DNA from 4 places in the Paraburkholderia bryophila genome. Region 2 is predicted to be linked to each of the others. Evidence: predicted binding sites of a transcription regulator. Region 2 holds the regulator's gene; each other region holds the start of a gene.
What was found. Region 2 encodes LexA, which represses DNA repair genes until DNA is damaged. Its sites were predicted from a motif close to ACTGTATNNNNATACAGT; they were not measured.
Positions count from the first base shown of each region.

Region 1: the regulator LexA is predicted to act here: its motif matches at 1,989-2,006, upstream of GGD40_RS17755 (PA0069 family radical SAM protein).
Region 3: the regulator LexA is predicted to act here: its motif matches at 1,500-1,517, upstream of recA (recombinase RecA).
Region 4: the regulator LexA is predicted to act here: its motif matches at 2,523-2,540, upstream of imuA (translesion DNA synthesis-associated protein ImuA).

Region 1 covers NZ_JACCAS010000001.1:3,958,919-3,963,118, forward strand. Annotated here, with positions in the region: gene GGD40_RS17745 (D-amino acid dehydrogenase) at 1-1,275, opposite strand, end outside; gene GGD40_RS17750 (Lrp/AsnC ligand binding domain-containing protein) at 1,444-1,932, shown strand; gene GGD40_RS17755 (PA0069 family radical SAM protein) at 2,061-3,227, shown strand; gene GGD40_RS17760 (TM2 domain-containing protein) at 3,251-3,718, opposite strand; gene GGD40_RS17765 (PQQ-dependent sugar dehydrogenase) at 3,994-4,200, opposite strand, start outside.
Region 2 covers NZ_JACCAS010000001.1:934,492-938,691, reverse strand. Annotated here, with positions in the region: gene GGD40_RS04065 (universal stress protein) at 1-260, shown strand, start outside; gene GGD40_RS04060 (DUF2939 domain-containing protein) at 418-1,083, opposite strand; gene GGD40_RS04055 (hypothetical protein) at 1,214-1,570, opposite strand; gene lexA (transcriptional repressor LexA) at 1,707-2,357, opposite strand; gene GGD40_RS04045 (sulfate ABC transporter substrate-binding protein) at 2,671-3,711, shown strand; gene cysT (sulfate ABC transporter permease subunit CysT) at 3,879-4,200, shown strand, end outside.
Region 3 covers NZ_JACCAS010000001.1:3,550,163-3,554,362, forward strand. Annotated here, with positions in the region: gene GGD40_RS15910 (sensor histidine kinase) at 1-568, opposite strand, end outside; gene GGD40_RS15915 (response regulator transcription factor) at 578-1,366, opposite strand; gene recA (recombinase RecA) at 1,598-2,674, shown strand; gene recX (recombination regulator RecX) at 2,682-3,395, shown strand; gene GGD40_RS15930 (DUF2889 domain-containing protein) at 3,585-4,200, shown strand, end outside.
Region 4 covers NZ_JACCAS010000002.1:1,398,488-1,402,687, reverse strand. Annotated here, with positions in the region: gene GGD40_RS27455 (error-prone DNA polymerase) at 1-395, opposite strand, end outside; gene GGD40_RS27450 (Y-family DNA polymerase) at 402-1,871, opposite strand; gene imuA (translesion DNA synthesis-associated protein ImuA) at 1,801-2,508, opposite strand; gene GGD40_RS27440 (hypothetical protein) at 2,691-2,900, shown strand; gene GGD40_RS27435 (hypothetical protein) at 3,412-3,630, shown strand; partial or broken gene GGD40_RS27430 (YciE/YciF ferroxidase family protein) at 3,686-4,064, opposite strand.

The DNA.
Region 1 (4,200 bases), 3.0 Mb from region 2:
CGGACGATGCGCACCGGCGGTCTCGCCGAGGTAGCGATGCACCGACAGATCGTCCGCCTTGATGACCGGCTGCTTGCCCGACATCACGTCGGCCAGCAACTGGCCCGAGCCGCACGACATGGTCCAGCCCAGCGTGCCGTGACCCGTGTTCAGGAACAGATTCGGCACCGGCGTACGGCCGACAATCGGCGTGCCGTCCGGCGTCATCGGGCGCAGGCCGGTCCAGAAGCTCGCCTTCGACGTGTCGCCGCCGCCCGGGAACAGATCGTTCACGCACAGTTCCAGCGTTTCGCGACGCGCCTGGCGCAGCGATTTGTCGAAGCCGACGATCTCGGCCATGCCGCCGACGCGAATCCGGTCGTCGAAACGTGTGATCGCGATCTTGTAGGTTTCGTCGAGCACGGTGGAAATCGGAGCAGCCGCTTCGTTGACGATCGGCGCGGTGATCGAATAACCCTTGAGCGGGTAGACCGGAATCTTCACGAGGCCGGACAGGAACTTGGTGGAGTACGAACCCAGCGCGACGACGAACGAATCCGCGCGCACCAGTTCACTGCCGCATTGCACGCCGGCGATGCGGTCGCCGGCCATGGCGAGTGCGTCGATCGGCGTGTTGTAGCGGAATTTGACGCCCAGTTGCTCGGCCAGCGCCGCGAGGCGCGTGGTGAACATCTGGCAGTCGCCGGTTTCGTCGCCCGGCAGGCGCAGGCCGCCGGTCAGTTTGTGCGACACGGCGGCGAGCGCCGGTTCGGCTTGCGCGAGTTCGGCCGCCGACAGCAGTTCATACGGCACGTTGGCTTCCTGCAGCACGGCGATGTCTTTCGCGGCGCCGTCGAATTGCTGCTGTGTGCGGAACACCTGCAACGTGCCGCCGGTGCGGCCTTCGTACTGAATGCCCGTTTCGGCGCGCAGCGCCTGCAGGCAGTCGCGGCTGTATTCGGCGAGGCGCACCATGCGGCCCTTGTTCACCGCATAACGCGACGACGTGCAGTTCTGCAGCATTTGCCACATCCACTGCAACTGGAACTGCGTGCCGTCGAGGCGGATCGCCAGCGGCGCGTGCTTCTGGAACATCCACTTGACGGCCTTCAGCGGCACGCCCGGCGCGGCCCACGGCGACGCGTAGCCCGGCGAGATCTGGCCGGCGTTGGCAAAGCTGGTTTCGAGCGCCGGGCCGGCCTCGCGATCGATCACGGTCACTTCGTGACCCGCGCGCGCCAGGTAATACGCGCTCGTCACCCCGACGACGCCACTGCCCAAAACGACGACTCGCATAACTGCTCCGACTGTTCAAAAGAGGTTGGATGGGCGCCGCACTCGTCGATTCGTTGGAGTTCGTTCGATTCAGGAGGTACAACGCGGCTTGCCCAGTGTTAACCGCTATACTATTAACAGTCAGGTAGGTTTTGTTATTGTATTTTCAAGATTTTCAGCAAATACACCATGCGTACTCAGCGCCAACCGGTCCGGTCCCTCGACAAACTCGATCACAAGATCCTGCGCCTGCTGCAACAGGACGGCCGGATGGCCATGAAAGACCTTGCCGAACAGGTCGGGCTGTCGGTTACGCCGTGCATCGAACGGGTCAAGCGGATGGAGCGCGACGGCGTGATCACCGGCTACCACGCGCGCGTGAATCCGGCTGAACTGGGCGCGGCGCTGCTGGTGTTCGTCGAGATCACGCTGGATCACAAAAGCGGCAACATGTTCGACCAGTTCCGCCGCGAGGTGCAGAAGATCCCGGAGGTGCTGGAGTGCCATCTGGTGTCGGGCGATTTCGACTATCTGATCAAGGCGCGTATCGGCGAGATGGCCGATTACCGGAAACTGCTGGGGGACATCTTGTTGCAGTTGCCCGGCGCCGTGCAGTCGAAGAGCTACGTGGTGATGGAAGAGATCAAGGAAACCTTGACGATCGCGGTGGGGGATTAGCGAGCGGTTAAGGCAATTCTTCTACGGTTTGGCGGTACTCGACAAACGGCGTAAACACTGTATATTTGTACAGGTGTTTTGCGCCGTTTCTGTTTTGACCCGCCCTGCGTTCTGCGTGCTCTTCAGCCGTGACCCAATCCGATCCCGACTTCGACTCCGTTCCTGAATTTCCCGTCGCCCCGCCGGCGCCCCGCAAAGGGCGCGGCGCGGTGACGAACCTGCAGGGCCGCTACGAAGTCGACCAGCGCGAAGCGGTCGACGACGGCTGGCTAGCGGTTTCGGTCTCGGAAGACGGTGACGACGACGGCGAGCCCAAGGTGTTGCGCACGCAGGTGTTCGAGGAGCGGGCCAAAACCATCCTCACGCGCAATGCGTCGCCGGATATTCCGTTCAGCGTGTCGTTGAATCCGTATCGCGGTTGCGAGCATGGCTGCATCTACTGTTTCGCGCGGCCCACGCATAGTTATTTGGGCTTGTCGCCGGGGCTCGATTTCGAAAGCCGGATCTACGCGAAGATCAACGCGCCGGAACTGCTCGAGCGCGAATTGTCGAAGAAGTCTTACGTGCCGGAGCCGATCGCGCTTGGCGTGAATACGGACGCGTGGCAGCCCGTTGAGCGTGATTTGCGCATCACGCGGCGGGTTATCGAGGTGCTCAGCGAGCGTAACCATCCGTTCGCGGCGATCACCAAATCGTCGCTGATCGAACGCGATATCGATCTGCTCGCGCCCATGGCGGCGCGCGGTCAATTCATGGCCGCTATCACCATCACCACGCTTGACTCGGAGATCGCGCGCACGCTCGAACCACGCGGGGCCACGCCGTCGCGGCGGCTGCGCGCCATCCGCACGTTGAGCGAGGCGGGGATTCCGGTCGGCGTGAGCATCGCGCCGGTCATTCCGTTCGTCACGGAACCGGACATGGAGCGTGTGCTGGAGGCGTGTGCGGAAGCGGGCGCGAGCAACGCGAGCTATATCGTGTTGCGTCTGCCGTGGGAGGTCGCGCCGCTATTCAAGGACTGGCTCGCGGCGCATTTCCCCGATCGCGCCGACAGGGTCATGAGCCGCGTGCGCGATATGCGCGGCGGCAAGGATTACGACGCGAATTTCGCCACCCGCATGAAGGGCGAAGGTTTGTGGGCGGACCTGCTCAAGCAGCGATTCCACAAGGCGGTGCGTCGCTTGGGACTAAACCGGCGCGATCACGGCATTCTGGATATGTCGCACTTCCGGCAGGTCGCGCCGACGCTTGCTGAACCGTCAGCGCGGGCTAATCCTCAACTGGATCTTTTTTAGCGCCGCGCGCGACCGAAGGGCGATTACTGGGACAGCGCCTTGGCCGCTTGCACCTGACCTTCGAAATAGGTCTGGAATGAGATGGCGAGACCGCTCATCAGCAAAAATGCGCCGATCAGCAGCGAAAAGATCACGATGAAGATCACCGTCCAACCGGAGCGGCTTTGGCGCTGGGTTTGCGCGTTGAATTGCGCGTCCCACTTTTCATCCGGCCGCAGCCCGTAGACGATCGCGGCGAGAAACGCGGAGAGCAGCGAAACGGCGCCGAAAAACGCCAGTACCCAGCCGAGCATCGAGGCGCGCTCGCTTGCCACTAGCAGCATCGCGCCCGGAATGCCGATCAGCATGCCGATCAGATGCGCCCAGCCGTAAATGTCGCGCGTGCCATAAAGATAGAAGCGGTGGGCGCCGAGGCTGCCGAAGAAGAAGGCCAGCGCGGCGGTAATCGTCTTGGATCTGAAGCGCGGGGAAGCCGAAGCAAGGGTGGACATGTAGGCGAGGTCGGAGTGGCGGGCGGTAGCGAGCAGTAGCTGGCGGTCGAACGGTGCGGCGCGCCGAAGGGCGCGAACCGACGCGCATTCTACGCCCGCCCGGTAGCGGCGGTCACGTGATGGCCGGGCGCGGGCGGGATTGCCGCGCGCAGCGGCGGGTGTTGGCGGTGCCCACTTGCGCTGGTTCGGACGGGCTTGTTTAAGGTGAGAGTATTCGTGCGGTGCCTTCGGACGGGGTCATAGTCTGCTTCGTGCGTTCGCCGGCGCCGCATGGTTCAGGACGCCGGCCCTGAATAAGTCACGCGATAGACCGCGCCGGCATAATCGTCGCTGATCAGAAGCGAACCGTCGGGCATCGGCAGCACGTCGGCCGGGCGGCCCCACACCGCTTCTCCGGGCTGAAGCCAGCCTTCGGCAAAGACTTCCTGATGAGCGTTGCGGCCGTCCGGGTCGGTGATGACTCGCACCACGCGGTAACCGAC
Region 2 (4,200 bases):
TTCTGCAGGAAGGCGTGGACTGGCTCACCGAGCGCGGCGTCACTGCGCAAGGGCATTTCGCCTTCGGTCATCCGATCGACGAGATCGCCAATCTCGCTAACGAGTTGCATGTCGATCTCGTCGTGGTCGGCCACCGTTGCCGCACCGGTTTGTCGCGATGGTGGATGGGCGCCGGCAATACGCCGCTGCTCGACCGCATTTCGTGCAGCATTCTGGTGGCGTGCTCTTCCGCGCAGGAGCAGCAGCAAGAGGCGGCTTGATGGGGTGAGCGGGGCGCAAGTTCAGGATTGCCTATGCGTGTTCGCTGGGCTTTTCTGAATGCGTGTTCACGCTTGTCCGAGTGCCTGTCCGAGCGGCGCGGTGATCGAACCGCGCCGGTTCTTCGCAATTGAGCATCGCTCGAACGTTACCCGGACCTCACGGGTTCAGATCGACCGCGGCCAGCTTCCACGTGAACAAGCCTTCGCGCGCGAAGATCGCCGAGTAACGCGCGTCGCCCGCGCCATGCTGGTACGTGACGACGAATTCGTTGAGGCCACGGTAGCCCGCCGTGGTTTGCGGCGGTTGCGACGGTGTAGCGGCCGGGTTCGCGTTGTTGGCGGCCGCGTCGGGCTGGGTTGGCGCAGCGGACGGTGCCGGTGTCGGCGCAGGCGTCTCAGCCGCTGACGGATTATTCGCCGCGGGTGGCACCGGTGGCCGCTCGCCAGGGTTGCCGCGCGGCGGCATGCCGTTCAGCAACGCGGCGACGCCATCTGGCGTTGCATAGGCATCCACGAGCGGACCAAGCAGCGCCACGCCGATCATCGCGCCAATGGCGGCGAGCGGATTGCCGTTGCTGTGTGCGTCGAGCCGGCGCGTCAGCAAGCCGGTCACCTGCTGCTTCAGGCTCTCGCGCAACGCGGGGAAATCGACGTATTGGTTGACGGTTTGCGCGTCGCGCGCATCCGCTGCGCGTTTAAGGTTGTTCAGCGCGAGATACGGCGATGCGTACGCGAAACCTAGCGCGGCAATCACCACGATCACAATTAACGTAACGATCAGCGGCCGGGTGGCGCTGCTCTTCGTGCGGGTCGAAACAGCCATCGAGTGAGACTCTCTATCAGGTGTGATCTAACGTGGACCGCGGCCACGCCAAAACGATCCCTGACTGATTCCGGCAATGCGACAGGACAACCGCTTCAGAACAGAATCCAATCGCTCAGAACCGAACCGCTCAGCCTTCGAATACTGCGCCGTGCACATTCGCTTCTTCGGCGATGCAGCGATCGATCATGCGGCAGACAGCGTCGACCGTGCCGACCATGATGAGCCGCGACGGCCCGTGATAGACACGCACCGGCGCGCGACGGGCCGGTTCCGCCGTATTCAGTCCCGAGTTCAACGACACGCGCGCAAACGCCGGCAAGGAAGACGGAAGCGCCGCCTGTAAATTCGACGCCTCGTCGAGCGAATCGAATAGCGAGGGCGTGCTCGCCGTGGATGCCTCGATCAACGAGCAGGGCACCAGCTTGCGCAGATGACGCAGACGACCGAACTGGCGAAAAGGCAGCAAGCGGGCAAGGCGTTCCATGAGTCTCTCCAGGCGATGCAAAGATGATGCAGCGTGAGTACGACGTTGATGCGGCGTTAGTGCTGTGTCGGGGCGGCGTCGAGGTGGTGTCGTCCAAACAAACGAACCAACCAACGCCCCACCAAAGACAAACCGCTTAAAACTCACCCGGGCGAATCAGCCCGACGGCGATTCCTTCCAGCGCGAATTCCGCACTGCCGGTTTCAACGAAGATGTTTTCGTAATCGGGATTCTCGGCAATCAGTTCGATGCCGTTCGGCCGGCGCTTCAAGCGCTTGACCGTCACGTCGTCGCCCAGCCGCGCGATGATGATCTGGCCGTCTTTGGCCTCGCTCTTCTTCTGCACGGCGAGCAGGTCGCCGTCGAAGATGCCCGCGTCGCGCATGGACAGCCCGCGCACCTTCAGCAGGTAGTCGGGCTTGCTGGAGAACAGCGCCGGGTCGCACGCATAGTGCTGCGCGATATGTTCCTGCGCGAGGATCGGGCTACCCGCAGCCACCCGGCCGATCAGCGGCAGGGACAGTTGCATGATGCTCGAGTGCGGCAGCGTGAACTGGTAAGGCGAGTCATCCGGCCCGCTCAGCAGGCGAATGCCGCGCGATGCGCCGGCTGCGAGTTCGATCACACCCTTGCGAGCGAGCGCGCGCAGATGCTCTTCTGCGGAGTTCGCGGAGCTGAAGCCCAGTTCCGCGGCAATCTCCGCGCGGGTGGGCGGAAAACCGGTGCGTTCGATAGCCCGGCGGATCAGATCGAAAACCTGCTGCTGTCGTGCGGTGAGTTTGGTCATGGCCACTGTATGTATGAACAGGTGACTGTATTTTTATACAGTATTCGGCGCAATTCAAGCTTTACTTTAAGTTCGTCGCTTCGGGTGCCGCTACAGCGCCGCAAAAGGGCGTTCCAACGCCCACGTTCGTGCCGCAACGCCTTACCCAGCTGTCATTACCACTTTTGAGTATTAAAGAATGAAGAAACATTATTTTTAATGATGAAAGCTCTTCGATAGACTGGCCTCCGAGTTGGCGCTCATGTGCACGTGACCGCGACGTAGAACAACACCAGACGCTGTTTTAGCGGACCACAACGCGGAGAAAGTTGACATGAACGACCAAGGTACGGGGCTGGCAGGCAAGACCAGAAAAATCATCGCGGCGCTCGCATTGGGCGCGGCCGGGGCGCTCGGCGTGATGGCGCAGGCGCAGGCCGCCGACACGACGCTGCTGAACGTGTCCTACGATCCGACCCGCGAGCTGTATCAGGACATCAATCAGGCGTTCGGCAAGGAATGGAAGGCGAAGACCGGCGAGACGATCACCTTCAAGCAGTCGCACGGCGGCTCCGGCGCGCAGGCGCGCTCGGTGCTCGACGGTCTGCAGGCGGACGTGGTGACGCTGGCGCTGGCCTACGACATCGACGCGCTGGCCAACAAGGGCCTGCTCGACAAGGGTTGGCAAAAGCGCTTGCCGGACAACGCGTCGCCGTACACGTCGACGATCGTGTTTCTGGTGCGCAAGGGCAACCCGAAGCACATCAAGGATTGGGACGATCTGATCAAGCCGGGCGTGTCGATCGTGACGCCGAATCCGAAGACCTCGGGCGGCGCGCGCTGGAACTACCTCGCGGCGTGGGCGTATGCCGAACATCAGCCGGGCGGCAACGACCAGAAGGCCAAGGAATTCGTCGGCAAGCTCTATAAGAATGCCGGCGTGCTGGATTCGGGCGCGCGCGGCGCGACCACCAGCTTCGTGCAACGCGGTATCGGCGACGTGCTGATCGCGTGGGAAAACGAAGCGTTCCTGTCGCTGAAGGAGTTTGGCCCGGAGAAGTTTGAAATCGTCGTGCCGTCGGTCAGCATTCTGGCCGAGCCGCCGGTCGCCGTGGTGGACAAGGTCGTCGACCGGCACGGCACGCGCAAGGTGGCCGAAGCGTATCTGAACTTCCTGTACAGCGAAGAAGGCCAGGAGATCGCCGCGCGCAACTTCTATCGTCCGCGTTCGAACAAGGTGCCGGCGGAGCTGACGGCCAAGTTTCCAAAGCTGAAGCTGTACACGGTGGACGATTCGTTCGGCGGCTGGACCAACGCGCAGAAGACGCACTTTGCCGACGGCGGCGTGTTCGATTCGATCTACGCGCCGCAGTAAGGCCGGCTTGGCCGGTCAACCCCGACGCAGCAACGCGACGATGTGGCCGGCCAACGGCAACGCATGACCCCCGAGCGCGCCCCATGGGCGCGCTTTTGGCCGCCCAAGGCCCGGCGGCCGGAATTCGGTCCTCGCAACACCGGCATCAACCTGAACGAGTAACCAGCATGACGACGTTGACCTTCCGAAAACCGAGCGCGTTGCCCGGTTTTGGCTTGACCCTTGGCATCACCGTGGCTTATCTGAGCCTCGTGGTGCTGATTCCGCTGGCGGCGACGTTTCTCAAGACCGCTACGCTGGACTGGCCTCAGTTCGTGCGGGCGGTGAGTTCGCCGCGCGTGCTCGCGTCGTATCGCCTGACGTTTTTCTCCGCGCTCGGCGGCGCGCTGATCAACGCGGTGTTCGGCTTTCTGGTCGCGTGGGTGCTGGTGCGTTACACGTTCCCGTTCAAACGCATCGTCGACGCCGTGGTCGATCTGCCGTTCGCGC
Region 3 (4,200 bases), 2.6 Mb from region 2:
TTTCGGCGACCTGCACCAGCACCGGCTGCGCGCCGGGCGTCTGCGGGAATTCGACGGTCGTATAAGCGACGCGGATGTCGTTGCCGCGCAGCATGTCGTCGCGGAACTCGACGAGGCCCGGTTGCGGCCGGTCCTCTTCATGCGGCAGCGGCATGTCGCGCTCGCCGCCCACCAGTTCGCCGCGCGTGCCGAGCACCTGGTAAAACACGCGGTCCACGTTGTCGCTACGTAGAAAATCGCGCATGGCGTCGGGCAGCGTGAGCTCCGCCACCCCGTTCACCGGATGAATCTGGCGGGCCAGCACATAGGCGTCGGTTTCGAGCGCGCGGTCGAACGGGCCGTTCGCGATCGACTTGGCGACCAGGTAGGTGACCGCAAGACTCATCGGCCAGAGCAGCAATAGCGGCGCGAGCATCCAGTCGAGAATTTCGCCGAATAACGAACGCGGGCGCGCTTCGGCGGCGGCTTCGGTTTCGTCGGGTGGGGCGAACGGATTCGCGTAGCGGGCGTCGCGAGCCTCGTCGAGGTCCGCCGCGTGCGCCGCCGCACGGTCTTCGCGCGCGGACATGGGCGCTCTCTATTTGAAGTGGTGACTCGCCGGCATCGCGCCGGACGGCGGCGAAGCGGGCGGCTCGGGGTCGGCGGCGGTGTGCGCTCGCGCTTGCGCCTGTGGGGCAGGCGGGTTCGCGTCGACGGGCGAAGCGGCTTTCTCGAGGCAATAGCCCAGTCCCCGCACCGTAATGATACGCACGCCGCTCGGCTCGATCTTCTTGCGCAGCCGGTGAACGTAGACCTCGATCGCGTTGTTGCTGACTTCCTCGCCCCATTCGCACAGGTGATCGACCAACTGCTCCTTCGAGACCAGCCGGCCGATCCGCTGCAGCAGCACTTCGAGCAAGCCGAGTTCGCGCGCCGACAGGTCGAGCACCTGGTCGTTGACATGGGCGATCCTGCCCACCTGATCGAACGACAGCGAACCATGCTTCACCACGGTCGGGCCGCCGCCTGCGCCGCGCCGGGTCAGCGCCCGCACGCGCGCTTCGAGTTCGGTCAGTACGAAGGGCTTGGCCATGTAGTCATCGGCGCCGAGATCGAGGCCTTTGACGCGTTCGTCCACGCTGTCCGCGGCGGTCAGGATCAGCACCGGCAGGTTGGAATTGCGCGCGCGCAGGCGGCGCAGCACCTCGAGTCCGGACATGCGCGGCAGGCCCAGATCGAGAATCAGCAGGTCGAAAGTTTGTACCGAAAGCGCGGTGTCGGCGTCGACGCCGTTCTTCACTAGATCAACGGCATAGGCCGATTGGCGGAGTGATCGAACCAGACCGTCCGCGAGTATGCTGTCGTCTTCGGCAATCAGAATTCGCATGATGCGCCAGCCCACCTTGCCGGCGCCGTGAGGTGTCCCCCGGCGCGCAGCGGTCTCCGAAAATTATTGTGGGTAGTTGGGCAGCGCGACGGTAAAAATGCGTGTTCGCATGAGAATCGTGCTTGCCAAAACTACTGTTTTTTTATACAGTGTCTGAGTTTCGTGTGTTGCCATTACCAAGTGGACGGCACACCTGCCTCAGACGCCGTTCATCATAGCAAAGGACGATTCATGGAAGAAAGCAAGAAAGGCTCGGCTGGACTGACTGCTGAAAAGAGCAAGGCACTCGCTGCCGCACTCGCGCAGATCGAAAAGCAGTTCGGCAAAGGGTCGGTCATGCGGCTCGGCGCAGGTGAGGCAATCGAAGACATCCAGGTGGTTTCAACCGGATCGCTCGGTCTTGACATCGCCTTGGGCGTCGGCGGTTTGCCGCGTGGCCGTGTGGTCGAAATTTATGGCCCGGAATCGTCCGGTAAAACCACGCTGACGCTGCAAGTCATTGCCGAAATGCAGAAGATCGGCGGCACGGCGGCGTTTATCGACGCGGAACACGCGCTGGACATCCAGTACGCAAGCAAGCTTGGCGTGGACGTGAGCGAGTTGCTGGTGTCGCAGCCGGACACCGGCGAACAGGCGCTCGAAATCGCCGACGCACTGGTGCGCTCGGGCTCGATCGACATGATCGTGATCGACTCGGTCGCGGCACTCGTGCCGAAGGCTGAAATCGAAGGTGAAATGGGCGACTCGCTGCCGGGTTTGCAAGCGCGTCTGATGTCGCAAGCGCTGCGCAAGCTCACCGGTACGATCAAGCGTACGAACTGCCTGGTGATCTTCATCAACCAGATCCGTATGAAGATCGGCGTGATGTTCGGCAATCCGGAAACCACCACCGGTGGTAACGCGCTGAAGTTCTACGCGTCGGTGCGTCTGGACATTCGCCGTATCGGTTCGATCAAGAAGAACGACGAAGTGATCGGCAACGAAACGCGCGTGAAGGTCGTCAAGAACAAGGTCGCGCCGCCGTTCCGCGAAGCGATTTTCGACATCCTGTATGGCGAAGGTATTTCGCGTCAGGGTGAAGTCATCGATCTGGGCGTCGCAGCCAAGATCGTCGACAAGGCTGGCGCCTGGTACAGCTACAACGGCGAACGTATCGGTCAGGGCAAGGACAACGCGCGTGAATTCCTGCGCGAAAATCCGGAGATCGCCCGTGACATTGAAAACCGTATCCGTGAATCGCTGGGCGTGAATGCCATGGCCGACGCGGTGACGGGCGCCGGCGCTGAAGTCGCGGGCGAAGAAGAGTAACCATTACGTGATACGCAAGGGCCGACCGTTGTCTCATGCTGGACGCAGTGCGGACGGCCCGCGTGATGATCAGGACGATTCGTTTGAATCGTTCGACGCGCATGATCGCGCCGAGGGCCGTGGCTCGCGGCGCGCACCGTCTAAATCTTCCCCGCCTTCCGGTTCGGATCCCTTCGAAACCGCTGAGGTTGCCGAATTTACCGAGGCGACCTATAGCCGCTCACGTCGCCAGCCAGGCGAAGCGAAGCCGGAGCAGGACGAAGCCAAAAACTCCAAACGCCCAGCCCGTTCGCTGAAAGGACGCGCGCTCGGCTATCTCTCTCGCCGCGAATACAGCCGTACCGAACTCGCGCGCAAGCTCAAACCGTTCGTCGAAGAAACCGATTCGCTCGACACGCTGCTCGATCAGTTGGAAGCCGAAAACTGGCTGTCCAACTCGCGTTTCGCCGAAAGCCTGATTCACCGCCGCTCGTCGCGTCTCGGCGCCAGTCGGATCCTCGGTGAATTGAAGCAGCACGCGGTCGACCCGACGCTCGTCGAAGACGCCAAGGCGCAATTGCGTGAGACCGAGTTCGTGCGCGCCCAGGCCGTTTGGCAGAAAAAATTCGGCCAGCTTCCCGAAACGCCCGCCGAGCGGGCCAAGCAGCAGCGCTTTCTGGCATCGCGCGGTTTTTCGGGTGCAACCATCGGCAAAATCCTCAGAGGCATCGACGAGGAGTAGGGGAGCAACCCGCCACCGTCACCTGCCAACCGCTCGCCGAATCACGCCAAATCACGCCGCAAGAAGCCTCTTCGAGATAGCGCTTAACCCGCTCAGCCGCACGCCGGGCGGGCCTGCGCATTCCGGCCTGTACCAAATACCCAGTATGCTAAAATTCATGGGTTTTCCAATCCGGCCTTTCCTTCCCGCATGCCGCTCTCCCCGCCAGTGTCCCGTCAGTTGCGGCATCGTCGCGCAATCAGAGCGGAAGCCTATGAGCGAGCCGATGGCCTGTGGGATGTGGAAGCGTGCTTGACCGACGAAAAACCGCGCGACGTGCTGCTTGCGTCGGGCGTCCGGCCCAATGGTCAGCCGATCCATGAACTCTGGCTTCGCATCACCATCGATCGCAAGCTCAATGTCGTCAACGCCGAGGCGTCGTCCGACTGGGTGCCCTATCCAGGGTTATGCCAGGTCAGCAATCCCGCCTACCGTGCCCTCATCGGGCTCAATCTACGTCAAAACTTCCGCCGTGAGGCTGCCCGTTTGCTCGGTGGCACGGAGGGTTGCACCCATCTCACCGAGTTGTGCGCAATCCTGCCGACCGCCGCGATTCAGGCATTCGCGGGCGAGGTGTGGAGCACCGGTGACAGCGCGAAAGGCGCGAAAGCCAGTTCAGGAAACGAATCGCCTGACGGCTCGAACGAGCATTCCAACGACAAACCGCCATTCCAGTTGGGACGCTGCCACGCGCTGCGTTTCGACGGCGAGGCGGTGCAGCAGTTTTATCCGCGCTGGTATGGCCACGCACCGCGTTCGGCGGAAC
Region 4 (4,200 bases), on a different contig from region 2:
CGATACTCTTTGTCTGGTCGCGAAAGGTCCTGCGGAGTCAGTCGATATTCGCCCTTCGGCGCGCGCGTCCGGGCGAGCGTGATGAGTTCGGAAAGGTTACCGTATCCCTCACGGTTCCTTGCGAGCAGAATCAGTCCGAACGCTGGCGACCCGTCGGCATTCACCAGACGGAAGTACGAGCCAACGATAAACGGTAGCCCGACTTTCTTTGCGGCCACGTGAGCCCGGACGACGCCGGCGAGTGAGCACTCATCCGTTACGGCGAGCGCAGCGTAGCCCAGTTGCGCCGCGCGCTCCGCAAGCTCCTCTGCATGCGAAGCACCTCGCAAAAACGAAAAGTTTGAACGGCAAAAAAGCTCGGCGTACGCCGGAAGGATATTGAAGGTCGTGTCCACAGCACGTCACCCGAAGAGGCCGTGGAGGAACCAGCGCTGCTCTTCTTCGGCGTCACGACTGCTGACGCGCTCCCGGTAAATCCAGTAGCAGCTCGTGTCTTCTCCCTGCGCGACAAAATAATCGCGCGTGACGAGCTCGCCATCGAACCAGCCGGCCTCAATGCGCTCACCGGGCGACACCATCCGCAGCGGCGAACCATAAAACGGTCGGTGCTTGCGCATCAACAGGCGGACAGGGGTATCGAGCATCCACGTAGGCCTTGGCAGACCTTCTGGAAGCGTGTCTGATTTTCGTTTTTGCGAAACTGGAATCCAGTGGTTTGCAACTTCGGGACGATGGTCGGCCGTGGGCGCCGGCCGCAGGACGTTATCTTCTCCGAGCCGTGCGACAAGCAGTTCGAGCAGTTTCTGGTGGTCTTCTTTAGAGCCACCAGGTTCAGGGAACAGCGTGTCAGACGCTGGCGCCGCAGACTCGACGTTCGTGGCGTCAAGGCACAGGGCAATCATCGGCGCGGCAAGTTCAATCCGATGCAACCGTTCTTTCAATAGTCTGACCAGGTGCTCCTCGCGCCAAGTCGGCTCGCCCAGCGCGATGTCGACGATGGTTGGCTCAATGGCATCACGCCCACGCTCATGCTCGAGCGAAAGGCGCACGCCTGTGACAGCAAGTTGTTTGGCGCAGAGCCATCCGCATAGCTGGACTATGAGTCTGTGCGCAGCGAAGACCGCTCCGTCCGCGTGCTCGAGTCGGTCCGGCATCTCGATGCGCGCGGAAAATGTCGGTGGCAACTCAAGCCAATCGAACAGCTCTGGGGCACTACCGAAGGCACGGTCGAGGGAGTCCAGCAGGTGCTCGCCACATCGACGCTGAAGTCCTGCACGCGGCAGGCGTCGTATGTCTGCGATAGTCTCGCAGCCAAGGCCATTGAACCAGTCAAAAAATGGACGGACCTCGGGGACCGCTGTCATTGGCAATGCGGACAGACGATGCTCGAGCGAGGCAAGCTTCAACACTCTCCGATTCCCATACTTTGCGAGCAACCAGGCGCCTTGGCCAGTCGGCGCTGCGCTGATGCGTGCGGTGAAGCCGAGGGCACCCAGGACAGCCTTCGCCTCACGACTCAGCACAAGCAGGCCGCCGAAAAGACGCAAGCTCGCACCGACTTCGACGACGACCGTTGCTTCGTCGAGCAGCGCGACTTCGGGCGAGAAGCGCATCAGCGCGATTCCAACCTCGCGCTGCGCTGCGCCTTCGCGACCTATTTCGCGTTCATGCATCTCAGTCTCGGGCGACAACGTCAGCACTCCGCCGCGCTTCATTCCGAGCCGCACACCGGCCAGACGCGCCGTGGCATCTGCAATGACCACTTTGTCTTTCTCGAGCACGGCGCTGCCGTGCGCAGGCTCAGGTGACCACTTCGGTCTGAAGACCTCGAGCGGCAACTTCGGCAGGTGAACGGCGAGAAAAACGCGCATGTCGGGAAAGCAGAACAGGGGTTGGTTGGAGAGGAATCGACAAGGGCTCTGCGCGAGAGGGCCCTCGTCGTTTCACGATGTCCACGGTCAGACCGTCAGATGATGGTCTGAGCGCAAGCCGCAGCAGCGCCGGTGATGCATCCTGCGCGGAAGCCAGTGGCCGCACCATCACGAACAACGTCTCGGATGACTGGGCAGCCAAGTGCAATCGCCGAAGCGACGAAGCCTGCGCGTACTGCGTCCAGAAAATCACCGCTCCGCAACTGCCTGCGCGAAGAATCTGCTCCGTCGACCAGAGCGCATCCGCAGTTTTCTGCGCGTTCACGCGAAGCACCTGGTCCAGAGACAGCCCGATGTAGCTAAGCCCCAAGCCGTCTGGAGTATGCGGTGGCTGCACGAACGCGACCGGCCGATTTCCTGCGGCGGTGAGCGCTGGACGCAGCAGGCGCAGTTCGCCTACGCCCGCCTGCTGGACCAGCAGGTCCACCAACGCCCCAACGGGCCACCCGCCGCCCGGCAGTTCCGCCGACAGTGCCGGATACCCAGTCTCGACAACCCTTCCGCGGCTGCGTGCGAGCTGCGACGCCCGCCAGAGGGACGGATGTATCTCTTCAGCAAGGACGTTGGCGACGGACATTGGCGGCTCAAAAAGCTGTATATTTATACAGTATCGTACACGCAAATCTACGCAAGAGAACTGGCACTTTTTAATGCGGGTTGGTTCACGGGTGTGGTCGGAAGCAGCCCGTGCAATGCCGACGATGCGTTCGCACGGGCGTTGATGTGGACGGCGTGCTTCATCCAGAGGGAGACTTCATCATGAGAGCGGGCGAGTGGGTTCGGGAATCGGAACGGGAATCAAAGCTTGTGGACGCATTGTTTAAGGCGCGCCTCCTAATCTCGATGCATAACGGCATGACAGTGCGCTGTGACGGCGAAGAATGGGCACTTGATTTCGGCACGGAACTGACGCAGATTGACGCTGCGCTAAAGAAAGCCGGCATCGATACGCAACGTCTTAAGCAGTAGGGACAGTCGATGCCACACGCGGGGGGAAGACCGCGAAAAGGTGTGACTATGCAATCCGTTTGCGCAACAATCGCGCCGACGGGTCCGGTTCCACGTCGGTTGCCTAGCCAACGTCTTGGCTGCTAAGAGTGGCTGAACCGAGCTATATGCAAGGAGAAACTGTGAAGAGAATTGGACTTGCTTTACTTGTAGCCACTGCTACGCCGAGTGCGTTCGCGGTCGGGACGTGTACGGAAATCTGGAATCCGCCAGAGGCACGTGCGACTATGCCCCGGCACATAAAGGCTGAACACAAGTTTGCGAGTCACCGACATACGGTTCCGCACGCGGTCAAGGTGCATGCCCGGCGCATGCCGACATTCGCGCCAAGTCTCGTGGCAAAGCAACGCCGCATGCAAGATGTCGCGCCGGCGAAAGAACCGGACATGTCTGAGATTCCTCGTCAGATAACTCCCGAAGGCAATGTATTTCGGGTGACCGGGCGCGGCGCATCTGCCGAAGTCGCTCGCTGATGGAGCCGCAGTTCTACCATGGCTACAGCGTTTGGGGGCACGCCATCCTGCAGCAGGATGGCATTCTCGAACCGGAGCGTTATGCGGCCAGCGGGACGATAACCTTGAGCGGCAAGATGGTCGAATCTTCCGGCATCCTCGACTACTTCGATTCCGAAGAGGAAGCGCGGCATGCGGGCCTGGAGTGGGCGCGAGCGTGGATTGATAGCCACAGGTAGACGTTTTGGACTCGAGCCGAACACGAATTCATTCCAGTTGCGCCGTCAAACACCGGCCAAGCTGCTTTGCCTGCGCTATCAATGAGCCGTACGCTGCGATTTCGTAGTGCTCCACCTTCTGTGCAGCAGCGATTAGCGCGGTGTTCAGTACTGGCCCTTTTCGATTTCTTCAATCTACTCCTGGCCCTTCTCAACCAAGCTTTCTATGGCGACGCACAACCCCGCTTGAGTTTGATTGCGCAAGTTTCGACAACCTGGTCAATTCTTTCAATCTGGCCTTGCGTTTCTTAAAGGTAAGTTTCGAACGCCGTTCGGAGTTCCGGCGTGGTCGCCGCCCGTGCCATCTTGGGAAGCGACTTTGTCATCTGCCTCCCGGCGCTATAAATGTCGGACAGCGAATGAATAAACGAAGCATTGAATGTCTTCGTTGGCATCTCCCTCCTTCGCTCTATGATGAACCGCAATCGCAATCGCAAGCAAAAGCGGCGTGCGCGCAGCTCCGCAAGCAGTGTTTCCGTCTTGGTACATGCCCGTCTTTCAACGGCGCCGGCGCTGGAACTCCGGGGCGCC